2 regions of the Halomonas sp. KO116 genome follow, and region 2 is predicted to be linked to the other one. Evidence: predicted binding sites of a transcription regulator. Region 2 holds the regulator's gene; the other holds the start of a gene.

Region 1 (15,981 bases), 330 kb from region 2:
CAGATCACGGGTATTAATCGGCATGTGCTACGGAACTCCTACTTAGCACGACACTGATGGCTAACGTTCAAACGCGACGCTTTCCGACAGCGACTTTAACAGCGTGTACTGATGGTTAAGATAATTGGCATAGTCGTTAAGCGGACGATAGTCGATTAGAGAGCCATGACTATGTTCAATAGTGCGCGCCAGCTTTGGCTGAGCCAGCGCTTGCTCAAAGGCATTGGCCAGTATCGCTAATCTTTCGGGGGGAGTGTTCAACGGTGCAAAAACACCCCTGTCAGTGGTATTCACCAGCTCGATATCCTGCTCTAGTAGAGTGGGTACTGCTGGCAACGCGGTTAACCTAGTGTTGCTTGCCACGCCCAACGGCGTGAGTGCATTGGTAGCGAACAACTCACTCGCTGAGGGCAGGTTAAGCATCGCAAAATCGATCTCACCAGCCAGTAATGCGGTCACTTGTGATCCAGTATCAGGGTACTGAATGAACACTATTTCTTGGGCATCAATACCCGTTTGCTGGAAAAAATGCAGCCAAAAAAAATGGTCAGTGGAGGTGGGGACTACGCCAAACGTTAACGGTTCAGCCTGCTCCGCGACTAACGCAGGAATATCACTGGCACGTTGAGCAGCGTGGCCGGGATAGGTAGCGGGTATGTTCACTGTTCGCGTGAGTAGTGCAACAGGCGCAAAGGCATGATGAGAATAAGCAGACAGCTCCGCAAAGTATGCAAGGTCGATGGTTTGGTGACTGCCTAGCAGTGTATGACCATCGGCCTCTGCATCTTTGACAGTTTGTGATCCACGCGTCGCACCACTGCCCGCAATATTAACGATATTGATCGCGGTATCTAGATAGGTTTGTGCTTCCACAGATATGTCACGAAACAGTACATCGGTGGCACCCCCAGGGCCAAAGGGTATGACTAGCGTAATGTCGGTGTCGGGAAAGGGATTATCTGCCAGCGTGGTAACGCTCCAGATGCATAGCCATGTTCCCATCCACGCTATAAGCGCCCTTTTTAAGCGTTTGTTCAAGCCACCCTTTCCTCTGAGATGACTTAACGCTAACCCCTTTTTTGGGCTCATTTTTATTAGTGATTCGCGCCTACTCACCACAACATAACTTTAATTTACGCCCACTGCCACATAAGCATGAGTCATTGCGGCCGGGTTTTAGTCGGGTAAGCGTGGGGGAGCCATCCACATACCACCAACGCTGCTGCTCGTGCACGAAGCGGGACACCTCTTCCAATACATGCCAGCGTTTTCGCCCATGCCCTCGTTCATAAAAAAATGCCCGAAAATGCACCTGACCACTCTGCGCAAGCGCTGGCTCGGCGCTCACAACCACCAGTCTCTTCCACTTGGTTTCAGGATCAGGCGCAAGCTCTGCGGGCCGTGTGGTGGGGTGCCACGTGGCCAACAGATAGTCGCTTAAGCCTAATGCAAAGGCCGAATAGCGAGAGCGCATTAGCGCTTCAGGGGTAGGCGCTATCTCGCCTTGATGGTACCGGCCACAGCAGATAGTCAGCATTAAATCGCTACCACAGGGGCAACTTACATCAGTCGTGCGGGTCATAGCTTAGGCTCTTTAACGTCATCTTCTATAGCCTAACCGATACATCCTATGCGCGTCGCCCGACGTGTATCACTATTGTTTCGATTTTCATGCCACGTTAGGTATATAGTAGTGGGGCAATACATTCAGACGACGGAGTACGAATCACGATTGATCATTCTTTCCAAAATTTTTGGAGGTTCTCCTATGAAGGTCTTTAAACCGGAATGGCAGTGCACGTTTAGCGTAAACGAAGGCGCGGAAGAATCAGCAACTTGGAAAGAGAAAATCGCGTGGCGGCTCAGGGGAGTTGCGGATCGGCTGGAAGGCGGCGGGCGCACGGTAAAAATCGATTATCGCGTGACGCCAGCCGTTAGCCCACAGGAAGTGGACACTTGCTTAGGCAAGGGCTTCGAAGTAACTCAGCGCCTGTTGACGCAGTTAGCCCAACAGCAGGCGTGCGAAGATGTGATGCGCCATGCAAAAGCTGAGCTGTTTGAACAACATCCTCAGCACTGAAAAAACGACATGGTATGAAAGCACTACAAAAAATCCCACCCCATTAACCGGGTGGGATTTTTTTGGTCAGTTATTAGCTAATTAGGTGGGCTTCTCTAACGCTTTACCCATTTTCGTTAGAAAACCCTCGCACGCTTCAAGCTGCTCGATATCAATATACTCATCGGGCTGGTGCGCTTGGGCAATGCTGCCAGGACCGAGAATAATGGTTTGTAAACCCTGGCCCTGAAACTGCCCCGCTTCTGTAGCGTAAGCCACCGCATGGTTGCAGCAAGCGGTAGGCAAGTGGTCTTTAGCCAAGCGAAGCACATGGTCGTTATCGCGATCCGCTAGCCCCGGAACTGTGACGTTAAGGGGTTCGGTGGTGATATCAACGTGCTTGCCTTTGGCCTTAAGCTCACCGGTTAGCTGTTCACAAAACGCCTCAAAGCGCGCGTATATCTCATCGAAGGTATCGGTCGGCAGGTGACGGATTTCCCACTCGAACTGACACTCCCGCGCCATAATATTGATGGCCGTTCCGCCTTTTATTTTGCCCACATGCAGGCTGGTGTGAGGCACGTTAAAGGCTTCATCAACTCGCCCCTCTTCGACCAACGCCGCCATGGTGTCTTCAATAAAGGTGACGAGTCTTGCCGCCACGTGAATGGCTGAGGTGCCTTGATTCACTTGGCTGCTATGAGCTTCCTGGCCAGTCACCGAAGTGCGCAGGTTGGTAGCGCCTTTCTGCGCGACCACAGGTTGCATGCTGGTGGGCTCGCCAACAATCACATGAGCGGTGGTGGAGTAGTGCTCGTAAAAGCGTTTAATCAGGCTGGGGGCGCCCACGCAACCGATCTCCTCATCGTAAGAGAAGCCGAGATAAATGGGCTGTTGCAGAGGGGCTTTCGCCCAATTAGGCACCATCGACAAGACGCAGGCGATAAAACCTTTCATATCGCAGGTACCCCGACCGTAGAGCCGCCCATCATCACCGTCGCGCAGGGTAAAGGGATCGCTCGACCAAGGCTGCCCTGCCACCGGCACCACATCGGTATGCCCGGAAAGCATTACCCCTCCAGGCGCGTCTGGGCCGACCCTTGCGATCAAATTGGCCTTGGTGCCGCAGGGGCTCATCACCCGCTCGGCGCTAACGCCAACCTCGGCCAAATAGCCTTCAACATACTCAATCAGCGCCAAATTGGATTCGCTGGAGGTGGTGTCAAAGGCAACCAGTTTTTCGAGTAGAGCGATAGCGTGAGGCATTATGTTCTCTTTCCAAAATAGCTTTTCAGCAACAGCTTTTTAAAAGTAGCTTACCGCTAACCCTAACACCCCTCAGATACTTCGCCTACTCCGCCCGTCGCGCCAGCTGTCATCTTGTATTCACCTTGCCTTCATCAAAACGTCACCTACACTTTCTACTGTTCAGTGCATCCAACAAAACTTAATAACACACTGCACACCTGATTAATTTCAGGCCCACAAGGAGCTGTTATGTCTCGTTTATCACTGCACGCGCTTGCCGTTGGGGTGGCGACTGCCAGCCTAAGCTTATCCGCCCAGGCCGCAACGGAAGTTAGCTGGTGGCACGCCATGGGCGGTCAGCTCGGCGAAATTCTTGAGGGCATCACCGAGGATTTTAACCAGTCACAAGACGAATATCAGGTCACGCCCAGCTACCGCGGCACCTATGCCGAAACCATGACCGGTGCCATTGCCGCTTTCCGTGCCAACGAACAGCCACATATCCTGCAGGTGTTTGAAGTCGGCACCGGCACCATGATGAACGCCAAAGGCGCCATCTACCCAGTATATGAACTGATGGAAGAGCACGGTCGCGCTTTCGATAATGAGGCCTTCCTGCCCGCCGTGGTCGGTTATTACACCGATACCAATGGCAACATGCTCTCTTTCCCGTTCAACTCTTCTACGCCGATTATGTACTACAACCGCGACGTATTTGAGGAAGCGGGCCTTGACCCTGAGCAGCCGCCCGAAACGTGGGAAGCGCTGGCCGATGCCTCTCGTCAAATCGTCGAATCCGGGGCGGCTAGCTGCGGTTTCACTTCTTCTTGGCCTAGCTGGGTAATGCTGGAAAACTTCTCCGCCATGCATAACTCGCCGCTCGGCACATTGGAAAACGGTTTTGGCGGTATGGAGACCGAGCTAAATTTCAACAATGAGCTGGTCGCCCGCCATTGGGATAACCTACACGACTGGCAGGATGAGAACATTTACCGCTGGGCTGGCCCCGGCACCGGCCCGGATTCCGAGCCGATGTTCTACTCCCAAGACTGTGCGATCTTCTTTGGCTCCTCCGCCTCTCGCGCTGATGTCGCCGCTAACTCAGAATTTGAAGTCGGCTTTGGCATGCAGCCCTACTACGACGACGTAGAAGGTGCACCGCAGAACTCGATTATCGGTGGCGCAACGCTCTGGGCACTTCAAGGCCACAGCGATGAAGAGTATGCAGCTGTTGCCGCTTTCTTTGAGTACCTCTCTCAGCCTGAAGTACAGGCAGAGTGGCATCAGCAGACCGGCTACTTACCCATCACCCAAGCCGCTTGGGATTTGAGTGAAGAGCAGGGTTACTACGAAGAGAACCCCGGTGCGGATATTTCTCTGCAGCAGATGACGCTCAACGAGCCGACCGAGAACTCGAAAGGCCTTCGTTTTGGCAACTTCGTACAGATTCGCGACATCATCTCCGAAGAGATGGAAGCCGTGATGACCGGTGGTAAATCAGGTCAGGAAGCCGCAGACGACGCGGTAGAGCGCGGTAATGCGCTGCTGCGTGACTTTGAATCCGCCAACCAGTAAATAAGCACTTACTTCGCCGCCTGCCCTTAGGGTAGGCGGCGCTTTCGTTTACATGCGAGCTGCCCATGCAAACTAAACGCATGACGTTTCCAGGGCGATGGCTGCCTTTCGCGCTGCTGGCGCCCCAGGTAATAGTTACTCTGATCTTTTTTATCTGGCCTGCGGGCCAAGCGCTGTACCAATCGCTACTGCGTGAAGACGCTTTTGGGCTGCGCTCTACGTTTGTGGGCCTGGAAAACTTTGCCCGTCTGTTTCGCGACGGTAGCTACCTCAATTCGATGTCGGTGACCGCCATATTCGCTGTTGGCACCACGCTGGTATCAATGTCGGTGGCGCTACTGCTGGCTAGTACTGTGAACCGGATGATTCGTTCACGCAGCACCTACACCACGCTCCTCGTTTGGCCCTACGCCATTGCGCCTGCGATTGCCGGTGTTTTGTGGTGGTTTATCTTCAACCCTTCCATCGGCATCGTGCCCTATATGCTGGAAATGGTCGGTTACCAGTGGAACCACCGCAACTCGGGGAGCGACGCCATGCTGCTGGTCATTCTTGCCGCGGCCTGGAAGCAGATCTCTTACAACTTTCTGTTCTTTTTGGCGGGTCTACAGTCTGTTCCGCAATCGCTCATTGAGGCAGCCTCAATTGATGGCGCCAGCCCTATCAAGCGATTCTGGACGATAATTTTCCCACTGCTTTCACCCACAACCTTCTTCTTGATGGTGGTTAACGTGGTGTACGCCATGTTCGACACCTTCGGCATTATCCACGCCACTACACAAGGCGGACCGGCTCAGTCGACCAATATCTTGGTTTACAAAGTTTACGCCGATGGCTTTGTAGGCCTCAATTTGGGTTCTTCCGCAGCTCAGTCGGTGATCCTCATGGTGATTGTGGTGGTGCTCACGGTGATTCAGTTCCGCTTTATTGAGCGGCGCGTGAACTATTAACAAACGTACTATTAAATCGGCCTCGTTGGAGTGTTGTCATGGTTGAAAATCGCCCATGGGCCAATTTTTTCGCCCATACCGTGTTAATCATCGGCGTCGCGCTGGTGGTCTTTCCGGTTTATATCGCCCTGGTGGCCTCGACCCAGGCGCCGGGTGAGTTAATGCGTGGCACCCTACCGCTGCTGCCCGGCAGCCATGGAATCGAAAACTATACCCAGATGTGGCAATCGGGCATATCGTCAGCGAACTCCCCGCCTGCCGCGCTGATGCTTTGGAACAGCTTTGTGATGGCCATGGCCATCACCGTGGGAAAGCTGTCCATTTCGCTACTTTCCGCCTTTGCGATTGTCTACTTCCGTTTCCGTTTTCGGATGTTCTTCTTCTGGCTGATCTTCGTCACCCTGATGTTGCCGGTTGAGGTGCGCATTATCCCCACCTTTCAGGTGGTCGCGGACCTTAATATGCTCAATAGCTTTGCCGGGCTGTCGATACCATTGATTGCCTCAGCCACCGCGACCTTTCTGTTCCGACAGTTCTTTATGACCATTCCCGAAGAGATGCTCGAAGCCGCCCGGGTCGACGGCGCCGGGCCGTTCAAATTCTTTAAAGATATCTTGATGCCGCTCTCCGTGACTAACATCGCGGCGCTGTTTGTGATCATGTTTATTTATGGCTGGAACCAGTATTTGTGGCCACTGCTGATCACCACCGACCCCGACTACACCACCATTGTGATGGGCATTCAGCGCATGACCTCGGAAGAGAACCCACAATGGCACCTGGTGATGGCCGCAGTGGTGATGGCAGCGCTGCCACCGGTATTAGTGATTCTGTTTATGCAACGCTTGTTTGTGAAAGGCCTGACCGAGACGGAGAAATAAGAATGACCAGTATTACCTTGGAAGGGCTAAAAAAAACCTACACCGGCGATGTTCACGCCGTCAAAGGCATCGACTTACACATTGAAGACGGTGAATTCGTAGTACTGGTCGGGCCTTCCGGCTGCGGCAAATCTACCCTACTGCGCATGGTGGCGGGGCTTGAAACCATTACCGAGGGCACGCTCAAAATCGGTGACCGGGTGGTCAATAAGCTGGAGCCCGCCGAGCGCGATATCGCCATGGTGTTCCAGAACTACGCGCTCTACCCGCATATGACGGTGTACAACAACCTTGCTTACGGCCTCAAGAACCGCGGGTTTAACAAAGAAGACATTGAAAAGCGCGTGCGAATTGCCGCCAAAATGCTCGAGATCGAAGAGTTTCTGGAGCGCAAACCGCGCAAGCTCTCTGGTGGTCAGCGCCAGCGGGTGGCCATGGGCCGCGCCCTCGTGCGCGAACCTGCGGCGTTTCTATTCGACGAGCCGCTCTCCAACCTGGATGCCAAGCTGCGGGTGCAGATGCGCGTAGAGATCAAACAGCTGCAGCGGCGCCTGAAAACCACCAGCCTGTATGTGACCCACGACCAGCTGGAAGCCATGACACTGGGCGACCGTTTAGTGGTGCTTAACGCCGGGCAGATTGAGCAAGTCGGCACACCCATGGAGATCTACGCCCGCCCCGCCAGCATGTTTGTCGCCGGGTTTATCGGCTCCCCTGCCATGAACATGCTGCCAGTGGATTACTTGAACGAACAAGGCGCCAACGGGCTGCTGGATAACCTGCCCGACGGCACCGATGTCGTCGGCATTCGACCGGATGATATGCATCTAGCGCCGCCGACCGCGCCTCACCTAATTGTCGACTCAACGCTGGCGCTGTTTGAAGCCGCGGGGGCCGAAAGCCACCTGTATGTGACCCTCGCCGATAGCGACCAGCCTACAGTCATCCGCGTTTCGGGGCAGCCGCCCGTTGCCGAAGGCGAAACCCTGCGATTTTTTGTGACCCGCGACGCCCTGCATCCTTTCAACAGCGCCACGGGAAAACGCACCGGGGATTGAATACCTATCCCCCGAAAGACAAAACAAGAAAAACAAGTCAACGGAGAAACCATGGGCTACGTTTGAGATAAAGCTTACGGACCTCCCTTGATGAGTACTGAACCTTCATACGTCGATGACCTGTATCGTGAGCACTCCCGGCGCGTGCAGGCGACGCTGATACGCCTGCTGGGGGATTTTGAACTAGCCGAAGAAGCCATGCAGGATGCCTTTGTGGCGGCGGTTCAACAGTGGCCGGTTAACGGCAAACCTGACAACCCCACGGCATGGCTAATTCGCACCGGCTACCACTGCGGAATCGACCAAATCCGCCAGCGCAGTACTGCTCGCCGTCGGGCTCACTTGCTATTACCCACAGAGCGGTTACCTACAGAAGAGACGCTGGATCTTGAGCTAACGGCTATCGAAGATGACGCCTTGCGGCTGCTATTCACCTGCTGCCACCCAAGTTTGAGCATGGAAGCACGGATTGCCCTGACGCTTCGCGAGATGTGCGGTTTGACCACTGAGCAAGTAGCCAGCGCGCTACTGATGAAGCCTACGACGCTGGCTCAGCGTATCGTACGAGCCAAACGAAAAATTCGCGATGCGCATATCCCTTATGCAGTCCCTACCCAGGAAGAATTACCTGAGCGCCTACCTGATGTGCTCCAGGTCATCTATCTGGTCTTCAACGAAGGCTACTCACGCAGCACGGGCGTTAGCGTGGTCGATATCAGCCTAACCCAAGAAGCCATGCGCCTGGGTAATGAGCTGGCACGGCTACTGCCCCAGGGTGAAGTGTTTGGGCTGATGGCTTTGATGCTGCTTAATGATGCCCGCCGGGATGCGCGCCAGGATAGCGAGGGTGAACTGGTGACACTGGATGCTCAGGACAGACGCCTATGGCGCCAAGAGGATATCCAGGTCGGCATTGCATGGCTGGAACAGGCGCTGGCGCTCACCCCTACCGGGTACTACACCCTTCAGGCGTCGATTGCCGCCGTACACGCCCAGGCTAGCCGCGCTGAGCAGACCGATTGGGGGCGTATCGTCAGGCTTTACGATGCCCTCTGCCGTCGTTTTCCATCACCCATCCTGGCGCTGAATCGTGCGGTCGCCATTGCCATGAATGGTGCCCCCGATACCGGCCTGAAGTTACTCGACGACATCGCTCATCATCCGCAAATAAGCCGCTATTATCTCTTTTATGCCGCTAAAGCGGATTTACTGCGTCGCCAAGGCCAGCATGTTGCCGCGCGCAGCGCCTATCAACAGGCACTGCTATTGGTCACCCTGGATCCAGAAAAACGCTTTTTGAACCGGCGATTGGCAGAGCTCGAAAATTCCCCCTAAAAAAATGCTTAGGCTATGTCGATTCAAGACGATGCCAAACGACTAAAGAGAGTCACTACCCTGACCAACCAGGAGGCTCTCAATGAAGTACGTTGCGCTGGTGTATTACCAAGAGCAGATTATCAACGCCATGAGCGAACAGGCATGGCACGACCTCAATCAGGAGTGTATCGCCGGGGTAGAGCGCTTAAGCACCAACGGCCACTACCTGGCCGGACAAGCGTTACAGCCAGTAGAAACCGCTACCACCGTGCGTGTACGCGATGGCGAGACGTTAATCTCCGATGGCCCCTTTGCGGAAACCAAGGAGCAATTGGCGGGTTTCTATCTACTCGAAGCCCACGACTTGAATGAAGCGCTGCAGCTGGCTAGCCGCATCCCACCCGCCCGGCTGGGTAGCATTGAGGTACGCCCCGTTCGAGAACTCCCCTCTAAAGCAGAATAAAACAGTAATAGGAGAACAGCCATGAGCAAGCTTACACACCCTTATGTAGATGGTTTCGTCGCTGCCGTGCCCAGCGCTAATAAAGATGCGTTTATTGAGCATGCCCATGCCGCGGCCGTTGTTTTCAAGGAGCACGGCGCACTGCGGGTCGTGGAGTGCTGGGGAGACGATGTCCCCGAAGGGGAAGTGACCTCCTTTACCATGGCGGTCAAACGCAAGGATGACGAAAGTATCATCTTTTCCTGGATAGAGTGGCCATCGCGGGCCGTGCGTGATGAAGGAATGGCCAAGGTCATGCAGGACCCGCGCTTGCAGATGGACGTTAATCCAATGCCGTTTGATGGCAAGCGACTCATTTTCGGTGGTTTTAAAAGTATCATTGATGAGGAGTGACAGGGCACCGGTCGACATAAAAGTTGGGAGCGCTCTGCATGAACCGATGGCATGGCGCCTTCCAACCCAATGTCCGGCCGACTACCTGCCAACTGAATTTCGACAATCTTGTCCTAACCTACCCTCCAGCGGCGGTTTCACTAAACGTTATTACTCATCTTCAAGATCCGCTATTAATGCTTTCATTTCTGCGATCTCTTCCCGCTGGGTCTCGATAATCGAGTCGGCGAGTTCGCGTACGCGGGGATCGGTTATCTGAGCACGCTCACTGGTCAGAATGGCAATAGAGTGGTGTGGAATCATCGCCTTCATATAGGAAACATCATCCACCGTCTGCTGGCTGCGCACCAGCCACAGCGCCCCGGCAAAGACCACGATGCTGCCCACCAAAATAGCCAGGTTCACGCCCTTTTTGGAGTACATATCAAGCATGAAACCCAGCATGACCACTGCCATCGTGGCCCCCATGACAATAGCCATGTAAGTACGGGTTTCACTGAAAGTGACATGGTCTAACTGGTAAGTGTTCAGGTACATCAACCCCAACATGATCACGGTCGCCGTCACGATCATAGCGCCGAAACGTAAATACATTTTCATCGCCCTCCTCCTTGAACCAATTATCGGAGTTACGAGTGTAGATACTGATTCGTTACTCTGCCGAACCATGGCGCTGGAATCACCCTTTATGGCTAGCTCCATATTCATGCCTTGGCACCTTAGCAATAAAGGTGGAGCAAAGAGGCTGTCATAAATCTGTGACGAGAACGTCATCTTAACTACACCTTACCTTCATTGTCGGCTGCCACTCTAACTACCACTTGAATATAGACATATTTCGCCGACAGGATGACGACCAATGCATAAAGCCAATATTTGTAAACTGAGTATTCATAACGCAGCTTTGAGCTTGGCTATTACCGGGGTTGCCGCTTTTACGGCGCCGTCGGTGCTGGCCAATGACGATTTACGCAATGTTTGCCCTAATCCCATTCGCATGGCCGATACCGGTATTGAAGGCATGGGGCCTCTAGAAGACGCCTTCGGCCCCTTCGCCGAAGCGTTTGAAACAACGACTGGCCTTGAACTGAAGATGTTCAGCCTCAGCAACCGCACCGCCGCGGGTACCGCATTGCAGTACGATGATGTTGAGCTTGTTTTCGCAGGTCCTTCTGAATTTGTGCTGTTCGATCGCGAAAGCGATATTGAAATTCTGTTTGCTATTGAGCGTCCGCACTACGGCAGCAGCTTTTTTGTCCCCGTCGACAGCGATATCGAAACGCTTGAAGACCTGGAAGGCCGCCGCGTGGCGCTGAAAGATGTGGGCTCTACAAGCGGGCATATTTTTCCCAGCCAGATGTTGGTCGATGCGGGTTTAGACATTCAACGCGACCTGGAAATTATTATGGCTGGGGATGCGCGCATTGCCGCACTGGTCAACGGTGACGTCGATGCCATGGGCGGCGGCAACCGGGATATCGATGAGATTCAAGCTATGGACCCCAACGGTGAGTATCGCGTTATTGCCCAAAGCGATGTACTGCCCGGTGACCCAGTCGTTATGCGCGGCTCTTTGGATGATGCCTGCAAAACAGCCCTGCGCGAGTCACTCAGAACCAATGCCGACACGCTTTGGAATGCGCTGATTGCAACAGATCGCAATGAAGATAAGTTTTTAAACCGCGACTCATCACTCGGCTTTGACCGTACCAACGAAGATTACGACGTGGTACGCCGTGCCTACGAAGCAGCCGGCATCGAACTCTAAGCCCCCCCATTTTTTCGCTACATACCAGCACAGGGATGTGCTGCTTATAAGTAGGTTTGACCATGAACATTGAACGTATCCACCTCCTGTCGTTAACGCAGGAGGTTTTTTTATGAAGGCCATCAGCGTCCACAATCTGCAAAAACACTACGGGCAGTTGCACGTACTGCGTGGCTTAACACTAGAGATTCCCCAAGGCGAATGCGTCATTTTGTTAGGTGCAAACGGCTGCGGTAAATCGACTTTAATGCGCTGCCTTAATGGCCTGACGCCTCACGATCAAGGCGAGATCACCATTTTGGGCGACTCCCTCAGCCACCTTTCTAATTCTAAATTGCGTCAACTACGGCGCAAAGTGGGCGTGGTTTTTCAGCAATTTAACTTAGTGCAAAACGTAAGCGTTTTTCAAAACGTGCTGTATGGCGCCATGGGTCAACAACGTTTAGGGCTACTCTCCTCACTTGCTTGCTTTGCCACTAATGAGTTACGCGAGCGCGCCATGGCATCGCTTGAGCGCGTTGGGTTAGCGCACAAGGCCCACGCCGATTGCCGTGAGCTTTCCGGCGGGCAACAACAGCGAGTGGCGATTGCCCGAACGCTGATGCAAGACGCTGAGATCATAATTGCCGACGAACCAATCGCTAGCCTCGATCCGAAAGCTGGTAGAGAAATCATGGACTTGCTGCTGGATGTGGTGTCAGAGCGACGCTTAACCGTGCTGTGCACGCTGCATCAGTTGGAGTTAGCCCAGCAGTACGGCGACCGAATTATCGGTATGAAAGCGGGCCAAATAGTCCTCGATACGCCTCGGCAGGACGCAGCACTTGCCACTATGCAGCAACTTTATCAGGGCGATGTACGGGTCGACCAAACCTCTGCTCAAGACGCTGTTACCACCGCCATCCCCTCTACCCGCTAATATCGAGAGCGCTATGTCTATACAACGTCGTACCTCATCTTCTCTTCCACCGAGATTTGCTATGCCCTCCCCGTTTACTTGGGGTGTGGTGTTGGTTTTTTTAGCGCTGTTTATTCAGGGCGTGATGGCCACCAACTTAACGCTGGAACGCCTGCTGCGCGGCGGCGTCAATTTAGTGCACTTTATTGGGCGCGCCTTTCCACCCGACCTCGCCGATCTTGATGTGCTGGCGTGGTCAATGTATGAAACCCTTAATATTGCCATTGTGGGTGTCACCATTGGGGTTATTTTGAGCATTCCTTTCTCGCTACTGGCCGCTCGCAATACCTCGCCAGCGCCCTGGATTCGCTCCATCACTCGTCTAATCATTGCCACTATGCGCACTATCCCAGACCTTATTTGGGCGCTTATTTTTGTCGTAGCGGTTGGCTTAGGGCCGATTGCAGGGGTGCTCGCGATTGTGATGGACACTATCGGCTTTGCAGCTCGATTTTTTTCGGAGCGCATTGAAGAAGTTCACCCTGGCCCATCGGAAGCGTTGAGCGCCACTGGCGCAGGTAGGCTGTCAGTGATCGGGGCGGTGCCATTTTGCCGGAAACACTGGCGTCAATGACCGCCACCAGCCTTTATAGCGTCGAAAAAGCGCTGCGCTCGGCGGTGACACTTGGACTGGTAGGTGCTGGTGGCATCGGCGTAGAACTAGCGGCCGCTATGCGCTTATTTAATTATGACCGCGCGTTAACCATTATTTTGGTTATTCTGGTCGTTGTCATTGGCTTTGAACAACTCTCCTCGCAAATCAGAAAACGCGTCATTTAATATATCAAAACCATTAAAACCATATTAAAGACAAAGTAAAAACCGGTGTGGAATCATCCACACCGGTAAAGATCGAAACATGCGAGCTAACTAAAAGCTAAAGAACTAATACAAAAAACTAATGCAACACTACCGCTAACATCACTCTATTAATTAGAAGTGATAGCGAGCGCCTAATGCGTAGTACATATCTTCTTCGAAGTCATTTACAGCATCCAGGTTACGATCGTTCAGTTCGAGGAACATATCGAAATTACTCGTCAGCTTGTACATTGACCCTAGCGCCCAAGCGTTACGCTCATCGCTAGCGCCGTCTACGTCGATGTTGTAGTAATCGGCGAAGAACTTCCAGGAATCGATAGCATACGTAGCACCAACGCCGATTTTATCGAAACCACCACCGTTAACATCGTCATCCCCACGGGTTTCATACCCTACACGGGCAGCGAAAGCATCTGTAATAGCAAATTCGCCCGTAGCGCCAAAACGCACTTCACCGTTACCGCCACCACGTACCGTATCTTCCACATAGCCAAGCGCTAAACGAGCTGGGCCTGTTTCGTAGACAACACCACCCTGAGTGGCGATAACGGACCCTTCGGAAGTCTGCTCGGCTTCAGTCAAACCACGCTCAGAGAAGTGCTTGGCAGAAATAACCGCCTGAAAACCACTCATTTTAGGCGTTTTATAGCCAATAGAGTCGCCGCGTGCCTGGGTACCACCACCCGCAAACTCATAGCCGCGCTCAACGTAGACATCGAACGGCGTCATAACGTAGTTATCGTAAAAACTGTTGTAATTACCGGCCATGAAAGTACCGAACTGCTGGCTTTCCAGCCCCAGGTAGCTGTTACGCACCTCATCGAAACCAGAAGATGTATTACGCTCATCACCCGTAAAGCGCCACTCTACCCGGGCGAATGCACGCAGGTCAGAGGAGATCTGATGGCCAGCGGTAATCCGCAGACGGGAGCCGAAATTGCGGAACTCTTCGCCGTTATCAACACCGTCATCAACACCGCCGCCTTCAAATCCCATGGCAATACGGCCGTAGATTTCGAGATCGGTACCGTCTTGGTCATAAACGGTTGCTGCTTGTGCTGCAGAGGCTGCCAATAGACGGTAGTGTTCAGAATTCTGTGTCATTTCTTTAGACTGAACCGAAAAGAGATGACTTATGACCAAACCTATGTTCGATATGGATGCCGCACTTCAAGCTCTGCGTGAGGGCAAAGACCTCACCGGCAAAGACGGTATCCTGACCCCGTTGATCAAGCAACTCACCGAAGCCGCCATGCAAGGTGAGCTGGAGGCCCATCTAGCCTCGGAGGACACAGCCAACCGCAAGAACGGTTCCAGTCGCAAGACCATGAAAGGGCCGACTGGCAGCTTTGAGCTGGACGCACCGAGAGACCGGACCGGCTCCTTCGAGCCCCAGATCGTCAAGAAGCACCAGACCCACCTTACTGACGAACTGGAACGTAAAATCATTGCCCTGTTCGCACTCGGTAACAGCTATCAGGACATCCGTACGCACATCGCCGAGCTGTATGGTGTTTCGCTCTCCAACGGCACCATCAACGCCGTCACCGACAAACTGCTACCGGAGCTGCAAGCCTGGCGTGAGCGTGACCTGGAAGCTATTTACCCCATTGTCTGGCTCGACGCCATTCACTACAAAATCAAAGAGAATGGTCGCTACGTCAGCAAAGCGATCTACACGCTCCTTGGCCTGAACATCGAGGGCAAGAAAGAACTGCTCGGCCTCTACCTCTCGGACCAGGAAGGTGCTCACCACTGGCTCAGTGTACTCACGGACCTCTACAACCGGGGCGTCAAAGACATCCTGATTGCCTGTATCGATGGACTGAAGGGCTTCCCCGAAGCCATTGAGTCGATTTACCCCGACACCGAGATCCAGCACTGTATCATTCACCAGATCCGGAACTCGATGAAGTACATTGCCTCGAAAAACCAGAAGGCCTTTATGGCCGACCTGAAAGCCGTCTACAAGGCTGCCACGCTCAATGCCGCCGAACTTGCGCTTGATGACCTGGAAGCCAAGTGGGGTGATAAATATCCCATGGTTATCAAGTCCTGGCGGGACAAGTGGCCCACGCTCTCAGCCTACTTCAAATACCCCGATTACGTGCGCAAGGCGATTTACACCACCAACGCGGTGGAAGCCGTACACCGCCAGTTCCGCAAGCTCACCAAGACCAAGGGCGGCTTCGCCAATGAGAACAGCTTACTCAAGCTGCTCTATGCCGGTATACTCAAGGCCTCTGAGCGCTGGACGCACCCCGTGCAGAACTGGAACTTGACGCTGTCACAGATGGCCATCCACTTCCCAGGGCGCTTGGAACATCACATCAGCCTATAAGGCTGGTTGGCTGACACAGAGTTTTGAACACCCTCCAATAGACCGCTAACGGCCAGGGCCAGTGTCGTTTTTTTAAACATGATTGTTCCCATTGAAGTAGTTAATGCTTGCACTTTGCGAAGGCACAATGAAGGACGAATAACGCCTC
Region 2 (15,981 bases):
CTTGGCCCTGGCCAAGCTCTCTCCTCTGGCGTGGGGCACCCTTAAAGCTGCGCTGGCTGCGCTGCTGTTTGCGATTCCCGTCGCCTTAGGGGCGGCGATCTACTCTGCGCTGTTTATGTCAGCGCGCTTGCGCACGCGCATCAAACCCGCACTCGAAATGATGGAGGCCATTCCGGGCGTGGTGGTGGGCTTTATTGCCGGGCTCATTTTGGCACCGTGGGTAGAGCGACACTTGGCCAGCGCTTTAGTGCTGATGGTCTGGCTGCCGCTCAGTGCCGGGCTTGCGGGCTTGCTCTGGCAACTGGCCAAAGCCCGCCTCCAGCGCCGTTTGTCGCTCTCCTGGGCAGGTCTCTGGCTAATACCGTGGCTTGCTCTGATGGTGGTGATAGCGCTATGGCTTGCGCCGTGGATGGAACAGCTGTGGCTGGGCGGGGATCTGCGTCAGTTGCTCGACCAGCGCTTTGGGATGGATTACGCCACCCGCAATGCCCTGATTGTCGGCCTGGCGATGGGGTTTGCCGTTATCCCCAGCATCTACTCATTGGCAGAAGATGCCCTTGCCGATGTGCCTTCGACCCTGATAGAGGGCGCCCAGGCGCTGGGTGCCAGCCGTTGGCAGGCGCTGTGGAAGGTGGCACTGGCGGCGGCGGGCCCAGGTATTTTCTCGGCGGTGATGATCGGCGCGGGCCGTGCAGTGGGCGAAACCATGATTGTACTGATGGCCAGTGGCAACACCGCTCTGTTTAGCGCCAGCCCTTTCGAAGGGATGCGCTCCATGGCAGCGGCTATTGCCATCGAGCTTCCTGAAGCGTCACCTGGCGGCCAGACCTATCATCTGCTGATTTTTGCCGCGCTGGTGCTGTTTATCTTCACGTTCCTGGTTAACACCCTAGCCGAGGTTGTCCGCCAGCGCCTGCGCCGCCGTTATCGCCAGATGGGAGGCACTTCATGAAAGCTGGCAAGGTCAACACCGCCTCTCGCCGCCCTCGTTTTAATTGGTTAAATGATTTATGGCCCTGGCTATGCGCGGCCAGCGTAGCGCTCTCCTTGCTGATGCTGGGTGCTCTACTGGCGCTACTATTAGTGCGTGGGCTTGGACACTTCTGGCCCGCAACGCTTGAAGAGGTCACTCTGCGTTCGGGTGACACCTTTGCTGGCCATGCCGTGCGCGAGGTCGAGCTCCCCCAGCAAGCGGGAGATGAACGGCTGTACTTTACCGGCAATCAGGACATAGAGGGCGCTCGCTGGCGCTGGGTGACGATTGAGGAGATTGCCGAACGCGCACAGCCAACCGACTTGATTCGCCTGGAGCGAAGCCCTTGGGGGGATTTTATTGGCCGCTTGTCGGCCATTGAGCAAGACGGCCAGCGCTGGGAGGGTGACGCTGCCTGGCACCGGTTAGCGACTTTATTGGCGCTCCCCGCCAGCCAACGCCAAGAGAGCCAGCTACTGCTCACCACCGTGGATGGCCAAACCTTGCGCCAGCCGTTGGCCAGTGTCGTCAGCGCTCAAGCCCCAAATGCGATGAGCTGGTGGCAGAAAACCCATGTCTGGGGCGATGGGGTATGGCGGTTTCTCAGCGAAGGGCCTCGAGCAGCCAATACCGACGGGGGCGTGTGGCCGGCGATATTTGGCACCGTGCTAATGGTGATTTTAATGTCCGTCATGGTCACGCCATTTGGCGTGCTGGCCGCTATTTATCTTAATGAAATTGCTCACCAGGGGCGGCTGACGCGCCTGGTGCGCATTGGCGTGCGTAATCTAGCGGGGGTGCCGTCCATTGTGTATGGCGTTTTCGGCTTGGGAGTGTTTGTTTACGGCATTGGCGGCTCGCTGGATGAGTGGTTTTTCAGCGATACGCTGCCCTCGCCCACGTTTGGCACCGGCGGGCTGCTGTGGGCCTCGTTAACTCTCGCCCTGCTAACCCTGCCCGTCGTGATCGTGGCAACCGAGGAGGGGCTCGCGCGTATTCCTGAGGCCCAGCGCGAAGGCGCCGTGGCGCTCGGGGCTACTCGCCTGGAGATGCTTACCCGCATCGTACTGCCCATGGCGGCACCGGCCATGCTGACAGGCGTTATTTTAGCGGTCGCCCGCGCGGCAGGCGAAGTGGCGCCACTGATGCTTGTCGGCGTTGCCAAGCTAGCGCCACAAATGCCCATTGATGGCGAATTTCCTTACCTACATTTAGAGCGCAAGTTCATGCACCTTGGCTATCATTTATTTGATACCGCCTTTCACGGCGAAGATGTGCAGGCCGCGATCCCACTGGTTTACGCCACGGCGCTACTTTTAGTGTTGATTGTGCTAGTGCTTAATCTAACTGCCATATTTCTGCGTCATTATCTTAGGCGTCAACGGGGAAACGAATGCTAGCGCCTTTACATTCAGCCAATACCGCTCAGGTACCAGTGGCGCACTTTTCGTCCGAGCACAGCTGCCTGAGCATTGATCACTTAAGCCTCGCCTATGCGGGGAAAGCGGCGTTGCGCAACTTAACCCTCAGTGTTCCGCGACATCGTGTGACGGCCTTCATTGGTCCGTCGGGATGCGGTAAGTCAACGCTGTTACGGGCAATTAATCGGCTGCACGATCTCAATGAGACAGTGACCCATAGCGGCAAAATCACGTTGGAAGGGCAGGACATTCACGACCCGCAAACGAACGTGACCGAGCTGCGGCGGCGAGTAGGAATGGTGTTTCAAACCCCCAATCCCTTCCCTATGTCGATCTATGAAAACGTGGCCTTTGGCCTGCGTTTACAGCAGCGCCTTCCCAAGCGCAAAAGGGACGATATTATTGAGTGGGCATTAACCTCCGCCGCGCTATGGGATGAAGTGAAAGACCGCCTGCACCGCTCCGCCTGGCAGCTTTCCGGTGGACAGCAGCAGCGCCTAGTCATCGCCCGCACCTTAGCAGTACAGCCCGATGTGCTGCTGCTTGATGAACCCGCGTCAGCGCTAGACCCGATTTCAACGCTCAAAATTGAGGAGTTAATCCGTAATCTCAAGTCGGAGCTAACGCTGGTACTGGTTACTCACAATATGCAGCAAGCGGCGCGTGTATCGGATTACACCGCCTTTTTGCATCAAGGTGAGCTGGTTGAGTACGGGCCTACCGATCAGGTCTTCACCAACCCCCGTTTGCAACACACCGAAAATTACATCACCGGCCGCATTACCTAGGCCTTAGCGACTGAAACGTCAGGAGTGCTCCATGGATATTACTAGCGACTCTCACAGCCAGCATATCTCTCGCCAGTTCAACCAGGAGCTGGAAGAGCTAAAAACCCATCTGATGGCCATGGGCGGTCTGGTAGAGAAGCAAGTGCAGGATGCCGTCTTTGCGCTTCTGGAAGGCGACACCCGCCTAGCCGAACAAGTGCGCGACAATGATCGTCAGGTCAACGATCTGCAGCTGCAAATCGACGACGAATGCACCCGGGTACTGGCGCGGCGACAGCCTGCGGCGTCTGATCTACGCCTAGTGCTGGCCGTTATTCGTGCCACGTCTGATCTTGAGCGCATCGGCGATGAGGCCAGCAAAATCGCCCGTAACGCCCTGCTGCTGAGTGAAAGTACCAGCACCATTCGTGGTTTGGTGGAAGTACGGCACATCAGCGAGCATGTGCGCAAAATGCTGCGCGATGCGCTCACCGCCTTTGCCCGCTTTGACACCGACTTAGCCATGCAGGTAGTACGTGAAGACGAGCTGGTGGACGACGAGTACAGCAGCGCGATGCGCTCACTCATGACGTTTATGATGGAAGATTCTCGCTCCATTACCTCTGTACTCAGCATCATGTGGGTTCTGCGCGCCCTCGAGCGTGTCGGTGACCATGCCGATAACCTTGCCGAGTACGTGGTTTATCTTGTCAAAGGGTTGGATATTCGCCATAGCGACCCCGACAACCTTGACCCGCAGGTACTAAAAAAGTCTTGACCTGAAAGGGGTTTCCTCCTGCAATACGTCCAGGCTGTTAAGCGGCCTGGACGTTTGAATCACAAGGAGTCTCCCCCACCATGCTGGATGCTGTCACTGCGCTTAGCCGAGGTACACGCTGCGTGTATCAGTCAGGTATGCGACGCTATGTTTTTCTGCCTATTTTAGTCAACCTGATTGTTTACGTCAGCATGTTCAGCTTCGTGCTCAACCGCTTCGGTGGTTGGCTAGATCATTGGATGAACATGGTGCCAACATGGCTTGATTGGCTCTCCTGGCTTATCTGGCCTCTTTTCGTGATTAGCCTGTTAGTAGTAGTGTTTTTTACCTTCACGCTGGTGACCAGCCTGATCGCCGCGCCTTTTTACGGTTTTTTGGCCGCTAAAGTCGAAACCCAAGTGACTGGCCGTGAACCGATTGATGACCGCAACCTTACTAAAACAGCCATTGATGCCATTGGCCGCGAATTTGTTAAGCTCGCCTATATTTTGCCCCGTGCCGCCGGTCTGTTTGTGCTTAGCTGGATCCCAGGGCTGAACTTAGTATCCCCCCTGCTGTGGGCGCTATTCTCCGCCTGGATCATGGCCATTACTTATCTAGACTACCCAATGGATAACAATAAGGTGACGTTTGCCGATATGCGCCAACGGCTCTCGAAACGCTGGTGGCAAAGCCTCAGTTTTGGAGGATTAGTCACGCTAATCACCTGGATTCCGCTGGCCAATCTATTTCTGATTCCCGGCGCTGTCGCGGGTGCCGTACTACTCTGGGATGATCATTACCGAAATGTACATGGTGATACACGCGGCATCACACCGCAGTAGGCGCTTATTACCCAGGCGACACCACTTTGCTACCTTTATGGTTTGTTCGTCTATCCTGGACTCAATTAACAACAAAGGAATTACCGCATGCTAAAACCGACGGCTTGGCTGGGTGGCATACTCTTGATTAGCGCTATGTCTATTTCGATGGCATCTATGGCCGTAGCCCACGACGTAAAAACTAAGGCTCTGCGCATTGCGCATCCCTTCGCTACCCCTACCCCACCGGGGGCGGTAAACGGCGCAGCCTACATCGATATCACCGCCTTTTCAGACCCTATTACTCTTATCGGCGCGAGCAGCCCTGTGAGCAGCAACGTTGAGCTGCATGATATGCAAATGGACGGCGATATGATGCAGATGCGGCATGTGGATGAGATTCGTGTCGAGGCAGGGGAGACTTATACCATGCGGCCGGGTGGCGGCTTTCACTTAATGCTGATTGGCCTAAGCGAGCCGTTAAAGGAGGGTGAGCGGTTCCCTCTCACGCTCACCTTTGCAGAACAAGACGATGTGGATATTGAAGTCTGGATACAGAGCGCCCAGGAAGGCAGCGAAGCTGCTGATGGGCATCACCACTGATGTGGGCTGCAGTTAACATATAGCAAAAACCCCGCTTCGGCGGGGTTTTTAGCGAGCAACGATTACATTAGCAGTTACACTTATTCCATTATTTACCAGTCGGTACTATCGCCTTCACCCCGGTTGAGTTCCCCTGAAGTGTAACCCTCTTGGCGAGAAGTAGACCCTTCTTCAGCCGTAGAAGGACGGCTACTGGAGGGCGAAAAGTCCAAGCTCTCGCTTTCATCACGGTTCAAGTCGCCCGCCGAGACATGAGATTGTTTTGAAGCGGCATGTGACTCAGGTTTGTCGATGACACCCTGACCAGCGGTACGGTCTTGGTTCAGCTCAATAGATGAGTGCGCCATCGCCAGAGGGCTCGCGACCAGACCAAAAGCAATACCTACCAGGGCGACATTTTTGCTCATTTCTTTTAGCAGCATGGTGTTCTCCTCATTATTCATGGATTCCGTTCGATGATGATTAGAACGGCTGTTACGCTTTACGTTGCACATTAGGCGACAAAAAAGACATATAAATTATTATTTAATAATTAAACACTTACACCAAAATATCGCTTAAAAATAATTAACCAACCCTTTTGTACCCAAAATGATTGTGCATTAATTACTCATATGGCTGCTATCTATACATAGCGACGCAATGAAATTAGGCTCCCCTAGAAAGCAGCACCTTAAACGAGAGAAAAATGGTTTGAGAGAGTGTGGGATGTCACAAAAAATCAGACCCCGCATCAGCGGGGTCTAAGGACACAATACTTTGACAATGACTAGCGCTAGCTTCCTTTCCTTTTGCGGGACTGCTCCAACCTTGGAATTTAACCCTGACCAGCGCTCTGATTGTCGATTGATTCACTCCTTGAATCGACCTGCATCCCTATCGGTGTGACACGCATCTGCGTGATTAACTCACACCTCAAACGTAATACATTCCGCTTAATTGCAAACTTTTGTTACCAAGCGTTGCCATCGCCTACGTCATGCGTCAAATCTTTAGCGGTATATTCTGCTTGAACACTAGTACGATGGGATTCTGCCTTAATAACATTAGGGCGATCACCTACGTCGTACATCAAATCAGATGAGGTAAAAACTGCTTGTTCATGTGTGCGCTGTGATTGAGCCTGAATTGGTTCATCATTAACAGACAGATCTTGATTAGCTTTGATGGAAAAATTTGCGAATGCAACTGGGCTCGCCAGCAAACCGAATGCAAGTCCTACAACAGCTGATTTTTTAAAAAGAACGTTAAACATAGTATTACTCCAAATGACTGCTTAATACCGCTGAAGTGAAGAAAGAAGGGCCTGCTGGCTTGCTTCTCTCTGCGGTGACTTCACTGCCCTGATAAAGCAGTTACCGTGCCAACCTCCACTATATTTAATAAAATTAAATAAAAACAATCACTTATTAATTATCAATTGCGCACAATATTAAGCCACTAAAAACAAAAGCACGCAAAATACATGTGCACAAATGACACATGCGCAAAATTGTCTGTGCCTTTATGGCACACTCATCCTCAAACGCTAATATTAAGAATTACTTTTAAAGCTAACCTCATCGCGCCTGTGCTACGTTATCGAGTAGTAGACTTAGGCTTTGTACGAAAACTGCCTGCGCTCGACAATACGGCGTTAAAAATCGCCTCGAAATGCTCATTTACACCTCGTAAACTCCGCTTTCTCGTTAATTTTGCCTTGTCTAGTCTTCGCACGCCGACTTTTCGTACAAAACCTAGACTACTCATGGATGAACTAGACTACTCATGGATGAAAGGGGCGAGAGTAGCTCACGATATGCACTCAAAAAGGTAGGTAGGTAGGTAGGTAGGTAGGTAAAAATAGGGAAATGCAGTAGAAGAAGCCCACAAAAAGCAGGCAGCAAAAAATCAGACCCCGACTGGCGGGGTCCGATATCAGAATAGGCTATAGGTAATAACTAACGTTAGCTTCCACTCCTTGTAGCGGACTCCAGCCTTGGAATTAACCCTGACTAACGTTTGATTTCCTAGTGATTCATCCTTGAACCTGAAAAGCATCCTTGCCTTTATAACATCCTATCAATTACCTTTTCATCCGTTGAAAAGACGTTCTTTGATATCTAAATGATAATTAACAATTAACTACCGCTGTTTTCTTCTACAAGCTCATCGTCGTCATACTCAGCGTCATCTGAGTGATCGCTTGACTGAGGATCCATGTCGCTGGCTCCATCACCTTCGTCATGGGTTAAATCGTTAGTCATGTCTTTAGTATCATGACCGTCTGAACTATCAGTACCTTGGGGATCCATTGGTTGCTCTTCAGCTGTAATTCCCTGATTTTCATCAATAGCTGAATTTTCATCTGTTTGAGCAAAGGCTAACGGGCTTGCCATCAAACCAAAAGATACACCTAAAATGCCAGCTTTCTTGAGTAAATCCTTGGACATCATATTCCACCTCCGATCGCTGTTTATTACCGCTTGGTTAAGAAAGAAGGGCTTATATACAAGCCAGCATTTCCTGCGGTCGTCTTCCTTTTTTTTAACAATGCAGCGGGCATGCCAAAAACAAAAAAATAAAATTAAACAAATAAAAATCAATGACTTAATTAAAACAAGTTAAGCTATATCACTCTGTTAACATCGAAATACCAAGCCTAAAAACTGTATAAAAATGGCACATGAGTAAACTCTTACCAACCTCACATGCCAATATTGCACACCTTTACAGGTATGGTGCGAAAGGTCGCTTACTGAGACCTATACAAGACGTGAAGCGGGAAATGAGCAGCGAAAAAGCGCCCCTTTACCCGGGTGGGATTCAATCTGTAATTGCGCATCGTGGCGTAATAGTACGTGCTTGACGATTGCCAAGCCTAAGCCAGTGCCGCCAGTTGCGGTGCTGCGGCCTTTGTCGACACGGTAAAAACGTTCGGTTAGTCGGGGAATATGGACAGGATCAATCCCTTCACCATTGTCTTCCACATCGATATAGCCGCCACCAGTCGCGCTAGCTTTCCAGCGTAATGTGATGTGGCTACCTGCTGGCGTATAGCGAACGGCATTGAAAGCGAGGTTAGAGATGGCGCTACGAATTTCCTGTTCACTACCCAGCAGGCGTGCATCGCTTTCAAGCGCGACTGTAATGGTATGACGCTGATTCGACAGCGCCAGCGCATCATCACAAATGCTTTGTAGCAAAGGCCCTAACGACAGCGGATGGTGATCTTCCCCCCCCTGGTCGATTTCCAACCGGGAGAGCAGCAATAGATCATTGACCAGGTTTTGCATTCGCTGCGTCTGTTCCTGCATCTGGTTGATGCTTTTGCCCAAACGCGGCGGCAACTGGTCAGCAATATCGCTGTAGGTTTCCAGATAGCCGGAAAGGACGGTTAGCGGCGTGCGCAGCTCGTGAGAGACGTTGGCAACAAAGTCGCGCCGCATCTGTTCCAGGCGGTGCAAGCGCGTGATATCCCGGGCCATTACCAGCCGTTCATCGTCGCCGTACAGGGTAATTTGATACTGCAGGATTCGACGCTCGTCAATCGGCGACGTCAGCGTTAGCGGCTCGCCATACTCCCGCGCATTGAAATAGCGGATGAAACTTGGCTCGCGCAGTAGGTTGGTAATGTGTTGACCACGATCATGGGCGGTTTGTAGCCCCAGCATGTTCGTTGCAGCACTGTTCCACCATTCCAGATCACCGTGGCGGTCGAGCATGACCACACTGTCGCGCATCGCTTCAGACGACTCTTGAATACGGGCCAAGGTAGCGCGCAGCCGACTTTGCGTTATACGCTGGCTTTTCTGATAGCGGTATAAACGATCAAACAATTCACCCCACATACCGTGAGCGGCAGGCGGCTCATCGTGAGGATGTAGGGTTAGCCATAAATAAAGTTCGCGTAGCTGCCGCAAGTGATAGAACAGACATACTGCAAGCCCTGCCGCAAGCCCTAGCCCTGCTGAGCCCAATAACCAGCCTAAGCAAGTACCCAGTGTGGCCAGCCACGCTAGACGCCACAGTTCACGGCTCCATAGGCGCACATTTACACCCGTGCAGAGAAACGGTATCCGGTACCCCGAACCGTTTGAATCAGGTTTTGATGCACATCGCCCAGCGCTTTTCGTAAGCGGCGAATATGCACATCGACCGTGCGCTCTTCAACGTAAACATTGCCGCCCCACACTTGGTCAAGCAGCTGGCTGCGTGTGTAAGCGCGCTCTTGGTGAGTCATAAAAAACTGCAGAAGACGATACTCGGTCGGACCCATTTCCAACGCTTTGCCGTGAGCGCTTACCCGGTGACTTACCGGGTCAAGCAACAGGCCATTAATCTCAATTGGGTCCTCAACGCCACGGGGCGTCGCGCGGCGCAGCACTGCTTTTAACCGTGCCACCAATTCGCGGGGCGAAAAGGGCTTGGTGATATAGTCATCGGCGCCAGCTTCAAGCCCTTGGATCTTATTATCCTCTTCGCCTTTAGCGGTGAGCATAATAATCGGGATCTCGGCGGTAGCTTCTTCGCGCTTCAAGCGCCTAGCCAGCTCAATACCGCTGGTGCCAGGCATCATCCAGTCAAGCAGCAATAAATCAGGTTGGTGGTCAACCACCATGGCATGAGCATCCTGGGCGTTATCTGCTTCGAGCACACGGTAGTCAGCCATTTCCAGCGCTACCGCGATCATCTCGCGAATCGACGATTCATCATCGACAATCAGAACGGTTTTGGCGGTCATACCAGAGCCTCACGGTGTGCAAAAAAGCCAGTTCAAAGAAAAACAGTTCAATGACATGTCAGTGACGATAACACCATGACTTGATGACAGTTACATGACAATGGCAGTTACTGACCCGCCGCAGGCCACCAACTTAGCGCAATACCCGCAAAAATCAGCAGCCCCGACCAGTGATTATTCAGAAACGCCTGGAAACAGAGATCCCGCTCCTGATAACGAATTAAGCGCTGCTGATGCAGGAAAGTTGCCGCCATTGCAGCGAGCCCTAGCCAAAAGAACCCACCTAACCCAACCCGCCAGCCTACCCATGCCAGCAACCCCAGGGTGGCTACCTGGAGTAGGCCGATTATTAGGCGATCCGCGTCGCCAAACAGCACAGCTGTCGATTTAATACCAATTTTTAAATCATCGTCGCGATCGACCATGGCGTATTGCGTGTCGTACGCCACCGTCCATAGCACGTTTGCACCGAAAAGCAGCCACGCTTCCAACGGCACATGGCCCAGCACGGCGCCAAAGGCCATTGGAATTGCCCATGAGAATGCCGCCCCCAGCACCACCTGGGGAAAGTGCGTATAACGCTTCATGAACGGGTAAATAACCGCCAGAAATACTCCGCCCAGCGAGAGCAGCACCGTAAACCAATTAGTCAGTAGCACCAAAATAAACGCTGTGGCCACCAAACCAATAAACAACAATTGAGCCTCGGTTTCGCTGATTCGACCGGTGGCGAGCGGGCGATGCTTAGTGCGTTTCACATGGCCATCGAAATGGCGATCTGCATAATCGTTCACCACACAGCCAGCCGCGCGCATGACGTAAACACCGGCCACAAAAATCAGCAGTACATCACGGCCGGGTACCCCTTTAGCGGCAATCCACAGCGCCCAAAGCGTCGGCCACATCAACAACCAAGTGCCAATGGGTCGATCCAAACGCATCAGCTGTATAAAATCTGCCACGCGAGCCCATCCCTTCGGCCGCAACAGTGAACGATCCATGCTTACCTCACGAAAAATAAGATGCAGGCGCTAGCCTAGCGCGATGGCAGGTCAAGGTCATCCGCCATCGCACGCAAAAAATACTCCTGCACCAACAACGACAGTCCACCGTGCTTACCGCCGTGATAAAACACTGAGCGTCGGCCCCAGGTACAGTCGCTCTCGATACCGTTCATACGAGCAAATAAGGGGGATTGGGTAGTGGCTTCAAGCGGCCCGCGAATTAAACCTGGCTGACGAAATAACCAACTGCCTAGCGAGCGCTCACCTAACCCTTCCAAACGCTGGCCCTTTAACTGCGTAAGCGGGGCGACGGAGCGCGCTACCACCCACGGTGTTTCATCCAAGCACAGCGCGACTTCACGCAGCCATGCGTAGCGCTTGGGAGCAATGCCCAACGCCCGTGCCTCATCCTCTCGCGGCCAGCCTACGCCCTGGCGTAGCAGCCGCACCCGAAACTGTTTCTCACCACCAGCGGTTATTAAGCGGGCGGTTAACGAGTCGGTAGAAGCAACCCACTGCCACCAGGAAGGGCTCATGACAGGCCGCGCCGCAGCAACGGGACGCCAGCTCGAAAAGTGAGAAGTTTGCCGAAAAGCTGCAGGCGTCACCAAGTTCTCCAGGGCAATAAACGGATCGACTAGTGTAACATGCAGCACTAACAGGCTTTTGTTTCAGCGACTTTTTTGGTGTCTGCATGCCCACCTCACAACCAGAGCTCTCTTCATCCCACGCTGCGCTGGTCATTATTGGCACGGGAATGGCCGGGATTGGCTTAGCCCGGGCACTACGCCGTCTCGGTGACCAGCGTTCAATCACGTTGATTAGTGCTGACAGCGGTGACGATTACAGCAAACCGTTACTCTCCACCGGCTTCGCTAAAGGCCTAGCGCCCGACAAACTGGCCCAGCGAAACGCTGCCGAGCTGGGCGATGAGTTAAACGTCCGCATCATTACCCACACCCCCGTGGCGGCACTGGATGTGGATAACCGGACACTTCTTCTCGACGTTGGACAAGCGCCCAACTATGAAAAACTAAGCTCTGAAAAACTAAGCTCTGAAAAACTAAGCTACGAAACACTGGTATTAGCCACTGGCGCTGCGCCCAGGGTGCCATTCAGCATCGACCCCAGCGTAGCCCCACGCTGTTTCACCATTAATGACTTAGACGACTACCGACGCTTTTATCAGGCGTTAGGCCAAGGCCCAGCAAGGGTGGCGATTGTTGGCGCCGGGCTGGTCGGCTGTGAATTTGCTAATGACCTGTACGCCGGAGGTCATCACGTCAGCGTCATAGCGCCTGAAGCTACGCTACTGCCCCGCCTGCTGCCCATACCGCTGGGCAACGCCCTGGGCGATGCCTTCAATGAGGCAGGCATCCGACTCTGCTTAGGCCGCACGATAGATTCACTAACACCCAGCAGTGGTGATGACATCGTATTACGATTGGATAACGGCGAGGCTATCAGCGCCGATCTCGTACTAATGGCAACTGGCCTAACGCCGCGTACGGCGCTTGCCGAAGCCGCGGGTCTTAGCGTATCGCCGAGCGGCATACAAGTTGACCGCCAACTGCGTACTTCACACCCCGATATTTACGCCCTGGGCGATGTCGCCTGCGTCGATGGCGTTAACGCCATGTACGTGCAGCCGCTGCAAGCGAGCGCCAAGGCATTGGCGGCAACGCTTGCGGACACTCCCACGTTGGTCAGCTTTGGCGCTTGGCCAATAGTCGTTAAAACACCCCTGCTGCCAGTGGTCGCCTACCCGCCAACCACCCCACCTGAACGCTGGCGAATTGAAGGCGAAGGTGGCGATATCAGTGCGTTAGCCGAAAATAAAGACGGACGTTTGATTGGTTTTGCGTTGACAGGGGGCTGCGTGAGAAGGAAAGTGGAGCTTTCCAGAGCAGCACCTACGCTGCTAGGCTGATTTTCGTCGCGTTCACGACTAGGCTAGAGAAGCTACCTAGTGCTAATGACGCGCCCAACAACCTGCATTTGCTTTACGCTCGATTCTTTAACAAAAGTTCGATTGTTTACTAAAGGGAGATTTCTTATGCGCAAACCTGAACTCGCTGCTGCCATCGCTGAAAGTGCCGACCTGTCAAAAGACAAAGCAGGCCAAGTACTGAACGTTATTTTGGATGAGATCACTAACAGCGTTGCTAAGGGCGAAGATGTCGCTCTGATCGGCTTCGGTACCTTTACGGTACGTGAGCGCGCAGCACGTACCGGTAAAAATCCACAAACCGGTGCCCCACTACAAATTCCGGCCAGCAAAAATGTTGCCTTTAAGCCAGGCAAAGGACTTAAGGACGCCGTTTCCTAATGAAGCTCAAGCTGACGCTGTGGCTGCTGGGCATATTGCTCAAACGTGCCCTGCGCCGCAAGCCGCGCTTTCGTGAACAGTTAGAACGCATGCGCGGCCTGGACTGGGGAATCGCCACGGAAGATCTAAGCATCGCCCGCCACTACCGGATGACGCCGAAAGGCATCAGCACCGGTAAAGGGCTGCCCGTCGACTTAGACCTTGAACTGCGTTTCCGAGACCAAGCCACTGCGTTAAAAGTGCTCAAAAAGCCAACTCAGCAGGCCTTTCTTGACGGCATGATGAGTGGCAACGTGCGTTTAGTGGGCGACTCCGCCGATATGAACAAGCTGCAGAAGCTGCTCAAATATTTGTAGCCCAGTATTTGCAGTATTGAGCGATCAGCAAAGGGTAAACCAGGCAGAGGTATAACAGCTATCGATGGACATACCTCATCAACGCTTAGTGTACTTCCGCGTTACCCTGGAGTCTGGTTCAGTGCGCCGTGCTGCGGCGCGTCTGGACATTGCTCCCTCGGCGGTCAGCAGGCAAATTTCGCTGCTGGAGGAAGCCTTGGGAGCCACCCTCATGGAGCGTCAGCGCGACGGCATTTCACCCACCCCCGTAGGAGAAATGCTGCTTGAGTACTGCGAACGTCGCGGCGCACTCGACGAAGGCTTTATCGCGTCACTTGAAGCCTACCAACGCATGGAAACCGGCAGGATATCCCTTACGGTAGGTGAAGGTTTTGTCAGTGACTTAGTCGCTTCCCCGCTGCACGAATTTATCCAGCTTTATGCGGGTATCCAACTCGATATCCATACGGCAGGCACCTCGGGCATTATTGATGCCATTGTCGGCGATCATAGCCATATCGGCTTGATGTTCCATGAGCGTACCCATCCCCAGCTGCGTTTTTGGTCATCTACCCCTCAGCCACTCATGGCTATTCTGCCGCCCAACCACCCTTTGACCAGACAGACGTCACCGATCACACTGACCCAGCTTAGCGATCAACCGATGGCCATGTGGGACACCACCCATGGGGTACGTCAAATGGTCGACCAAGCATTTCAGCAGTCACGCATAGTCCCGCGCATGGCAATGAATACCAATTCAATGGTGGTATTAGCACAATATGTGCGCAGCGGCATGGGTATCACCCTGCTGCCTGACTTTGCTGTTGCGCACGATTTGGAAGCTGGCACGCTAGTGGCGCGTCCGGTAGATAATCCGCTGTTTCAGCGCTCCCAGGCCCACATGGTCACGCGGGTAGGAAGGCAACAGCCCAAGGCCAGCATTCTGCTCCTACGCCACCTGCAGCGCTGGATGCAAGCGTTTCGCGATGTGAATTAGCGCGCAGTCGCAGGCAGTCCCACCAGTCGCTCCAGCGGTTACGCTTTTTGTGACAATGGCGCCAGCACCGATTCGCGAGCCCTCACCAATTTCAATATTGCCGAGCACAACGGCGTTTGCACCCAGAAAAGTATTCTCACACAGTGATTTGAGAAAAACGCAGCACCGTTCCGCCTAACACTTCAGGCGGTATATCGGCCTGATGGACGTTCAGTGGTACAAAAGGTAGCGAGCGCTTCTGCCAGTGATTAATCGCCACGGCAATATCATCACAGGCCAGTGTTAACGCCACCGCTCTGGCGGGCACTGACGGGAGCCCTGCCAACATTTCAAAGCGCTCGCCTATTGCCCAGTCGCTTAATAAGTGGCAAACCCCTTTATCGGTGTGGATTTTAAAGCCTCCTGTTTGCGTTTGAATCGCTTCATCGCCATGGATACGACGAAACTGCTCCAAGTCTCGAGCAGGGCTATCTGACACATACCAAATATCGGTAATAGACGTCGCCGTATTAGCGTGCCGCTCAAGGGTCGGGTCTGTGCGAAACAGCTCAGGACGCAATTGCTGGCACAAGAACTGGGTAAGGAAAGGCTGCTGAGGGTCATGGAGGATATTTAACGCTACGCCCACTTCTACATCACCACTGGCAAGATGTGCCAGTCGGCGAAACTCAATAGGCAAATGGCCTTCAAAACCACGCGCAGTCAACAGCGCATGATCCGTCGACATTGCTTCACTTTCTAATGCCACCATGGCGATCCCCTCGCCAATGGCTAAGCGATCTTCCACCAATTTGGCAAATTGAAAGCCATTGCTATCCCGATAATCCGTTAGCTCTGGATGTGCAATGCCAATCAATTCAATGAAATTATTGTGTAAAAACAGCAGGTGATTATCGGTACCCCAGGGGTGGCTGTGGCGCGGATTGAGGGTAAAACCCAATGCGGCCGCGCGCTCGGCGGCCACATCTAAATCGGCTACCGCGACTAAGGGGTGATCAATGCCAAAGCTCATTGCAGTAACTCCTCACGCTGCTGGAGCGAAGCGCCCCAGCAAGTTAGAACAATATCCTCAGGTCCCATGGGACAATCAACCAACGCCGCTGCCGTAGCCAAATGCCACGCTGGCTTCCGGTGCCGTTTCCACCCAGACGCTTTGCGGCACCGTGTATTCGCGCAGGCCGTCCAAACCGCTAGAGCGGCCAAAGCCGCTATCGCCAAAGCCACCAAACGGTGACATCACGCTGA

What was found. The regulator PhoB, encoded in region 2, activates phosphate uptake and scavenging genes when phosphate is short. The targets are predictions, from matches to a motif close to TGTCATANNNNTGTCANA.
Region 1: the regulator PhoB is predicted to act here: its motif matches at 3,433-3,450, upstream of ugpB (sn-glycerol-3-phosphate ABC transporter substrate-binding protein UgpB).

What each region holds. Positions count from the first base shown of each region.
Region 1 is NZ_CP011052.1:4,430,712-4,446,692, forward strand. It holds gene KO116_RS20280 (putative bifunctional diguanylate cyclase/phosphodiesterase) at 1-24, opposite strand, end outside; gene KO116_RS20285 (Bug family tripartite tricarboxylate transporter substrate binding protein) at 61-1,038, opposite strand; gene KO116_RS20290 (YchJ family protein) at 1,109-1,582, opposite strand; gene KO116_RS20295 (hypothetical protein) at 1,769-2,080, shown strand; gene argE (acetylornithine deacetylase) at 2,162-3,325, opposite strand; gene ugpB (sn-glycerol-3-phosphate ABC transporter substrate-binding protein UgpB) at 3,557-4,882, shown strand; gene ugpA (sn-glycerol-3-phosphate ABC transporter permease UgpA) at 4,948-5,832, shown strand; gene ugpE (sn-glycerol-3-phosphate ABC transporter permease UgpE) at 5,871-6,713, shown strand; gene KO116_RS20320 (sn-glycerol-3-phosphate import ATP-binding protein UgpC) at 6,716-7,771, shown strand; gene KO116_RS20325 (RNA polymerase sigma factor) at 7,862-9,106, shown strand; gene KO116_RS20330 (YciI family protein) at 9,189-9,551, shown strand; gene KO116_RS20335 (DUF1428 domain-containing protein) at 9,573-9,944, shown strand; gene KO116_RS20340 (DUF305 domain-containing protein) at 10,095-10,544, opposite strand; gene phnD (phosphate/phosphite/phosphonate ABC transporter substrate-binding protein) at 10,804-11,712, shown strand; gene phnC (phosphonate ABC transporter ATP-binding protein) at 11,825-12,631, shown strand; gene KO116_RS20355 (PhnE/PtxC family ABC transporter permease) at 12,693-13,244, shown strand; gene KO116_RS25535 (PhnE/PtxC family ABC transporter permease) at 13,241-13,450, shown strand; gene KO116_RS20360 (porin) at 13,604-14,596, opposite strand; gene KO116_RS20365 (IS256 family transposase) at 14,628-15,833, shown strand.
Region 2 is NZ_CP011052.1:112,586-128,566, reverse strand. It holds gene KO116_RS00635 (ABC transporter permease subunit) at 1-952, shown strand, start outside; gene pstA (phosphate ABC transporter permease PstA) at 949-2,373, shown strand; gene pstB (phosphate ABC transporter ATP-binding protein PstB) at 2,367-3,182, shown strand; gene phoU (phosphate signaling complex protein PhoU) at 3,214-3,939, shown strand; gene cysZ (sulfate transporter CysZ) at 4,020-4,763, shown strand; gene KO116_RS00610 (copper chaperone PCu(A)C) at 4,851-5,345, shown strand; gene KO116_RS00605 (hypothetical protein) at 5,438-5,767, opposite strand; gene KO116_RS00600 (hypothetical protein) at 6,298-6,600, opposite strand; gene KO116_RS00595 (hypothetical protein) at 7,466-7,780, opposite strand; gene phoR (phosphate regulon sensor histidine kinase PhoR) at 8,090-9,376, opposite strand; gene phoB (phosphate regulon transcriptional regulator PhoB) at 9,379-10,068, opposite strand; gene ubiA (4-hydroxybenzoate octaprenyltransferase) at 10,176-11,069, opposite strand; gene KO116_RS00575 (chorismate--pyruvate lyase family protein) at 11,105-11,728, opposite strand; gene KO116_RS00570 (NAD(P)/FAD-dependent oxidoreductase) at 11,767-13,002, shown strand; gene KO116_RS00565 (HU family DNA-binding protein) at 13,129-13,401, shown strand; gene KO116_RS00560 (hypothetical protein) at 13,401-13,757, shown strand; gene KO116_RS00555 (LysR family transcriptional regulator) at 13,822-14,736, shown strand; gene KO116_RS26225 (hypothetical protein) at 14,689-14,844, opposite strand; gene KO116_RS24035 (VOC family protein) at 14,873-15,748, opposite strand; gene KO116_RS00545 (aldehyde dehydrogenase family protein) at 15,824-15,981, opposite strand, start outside.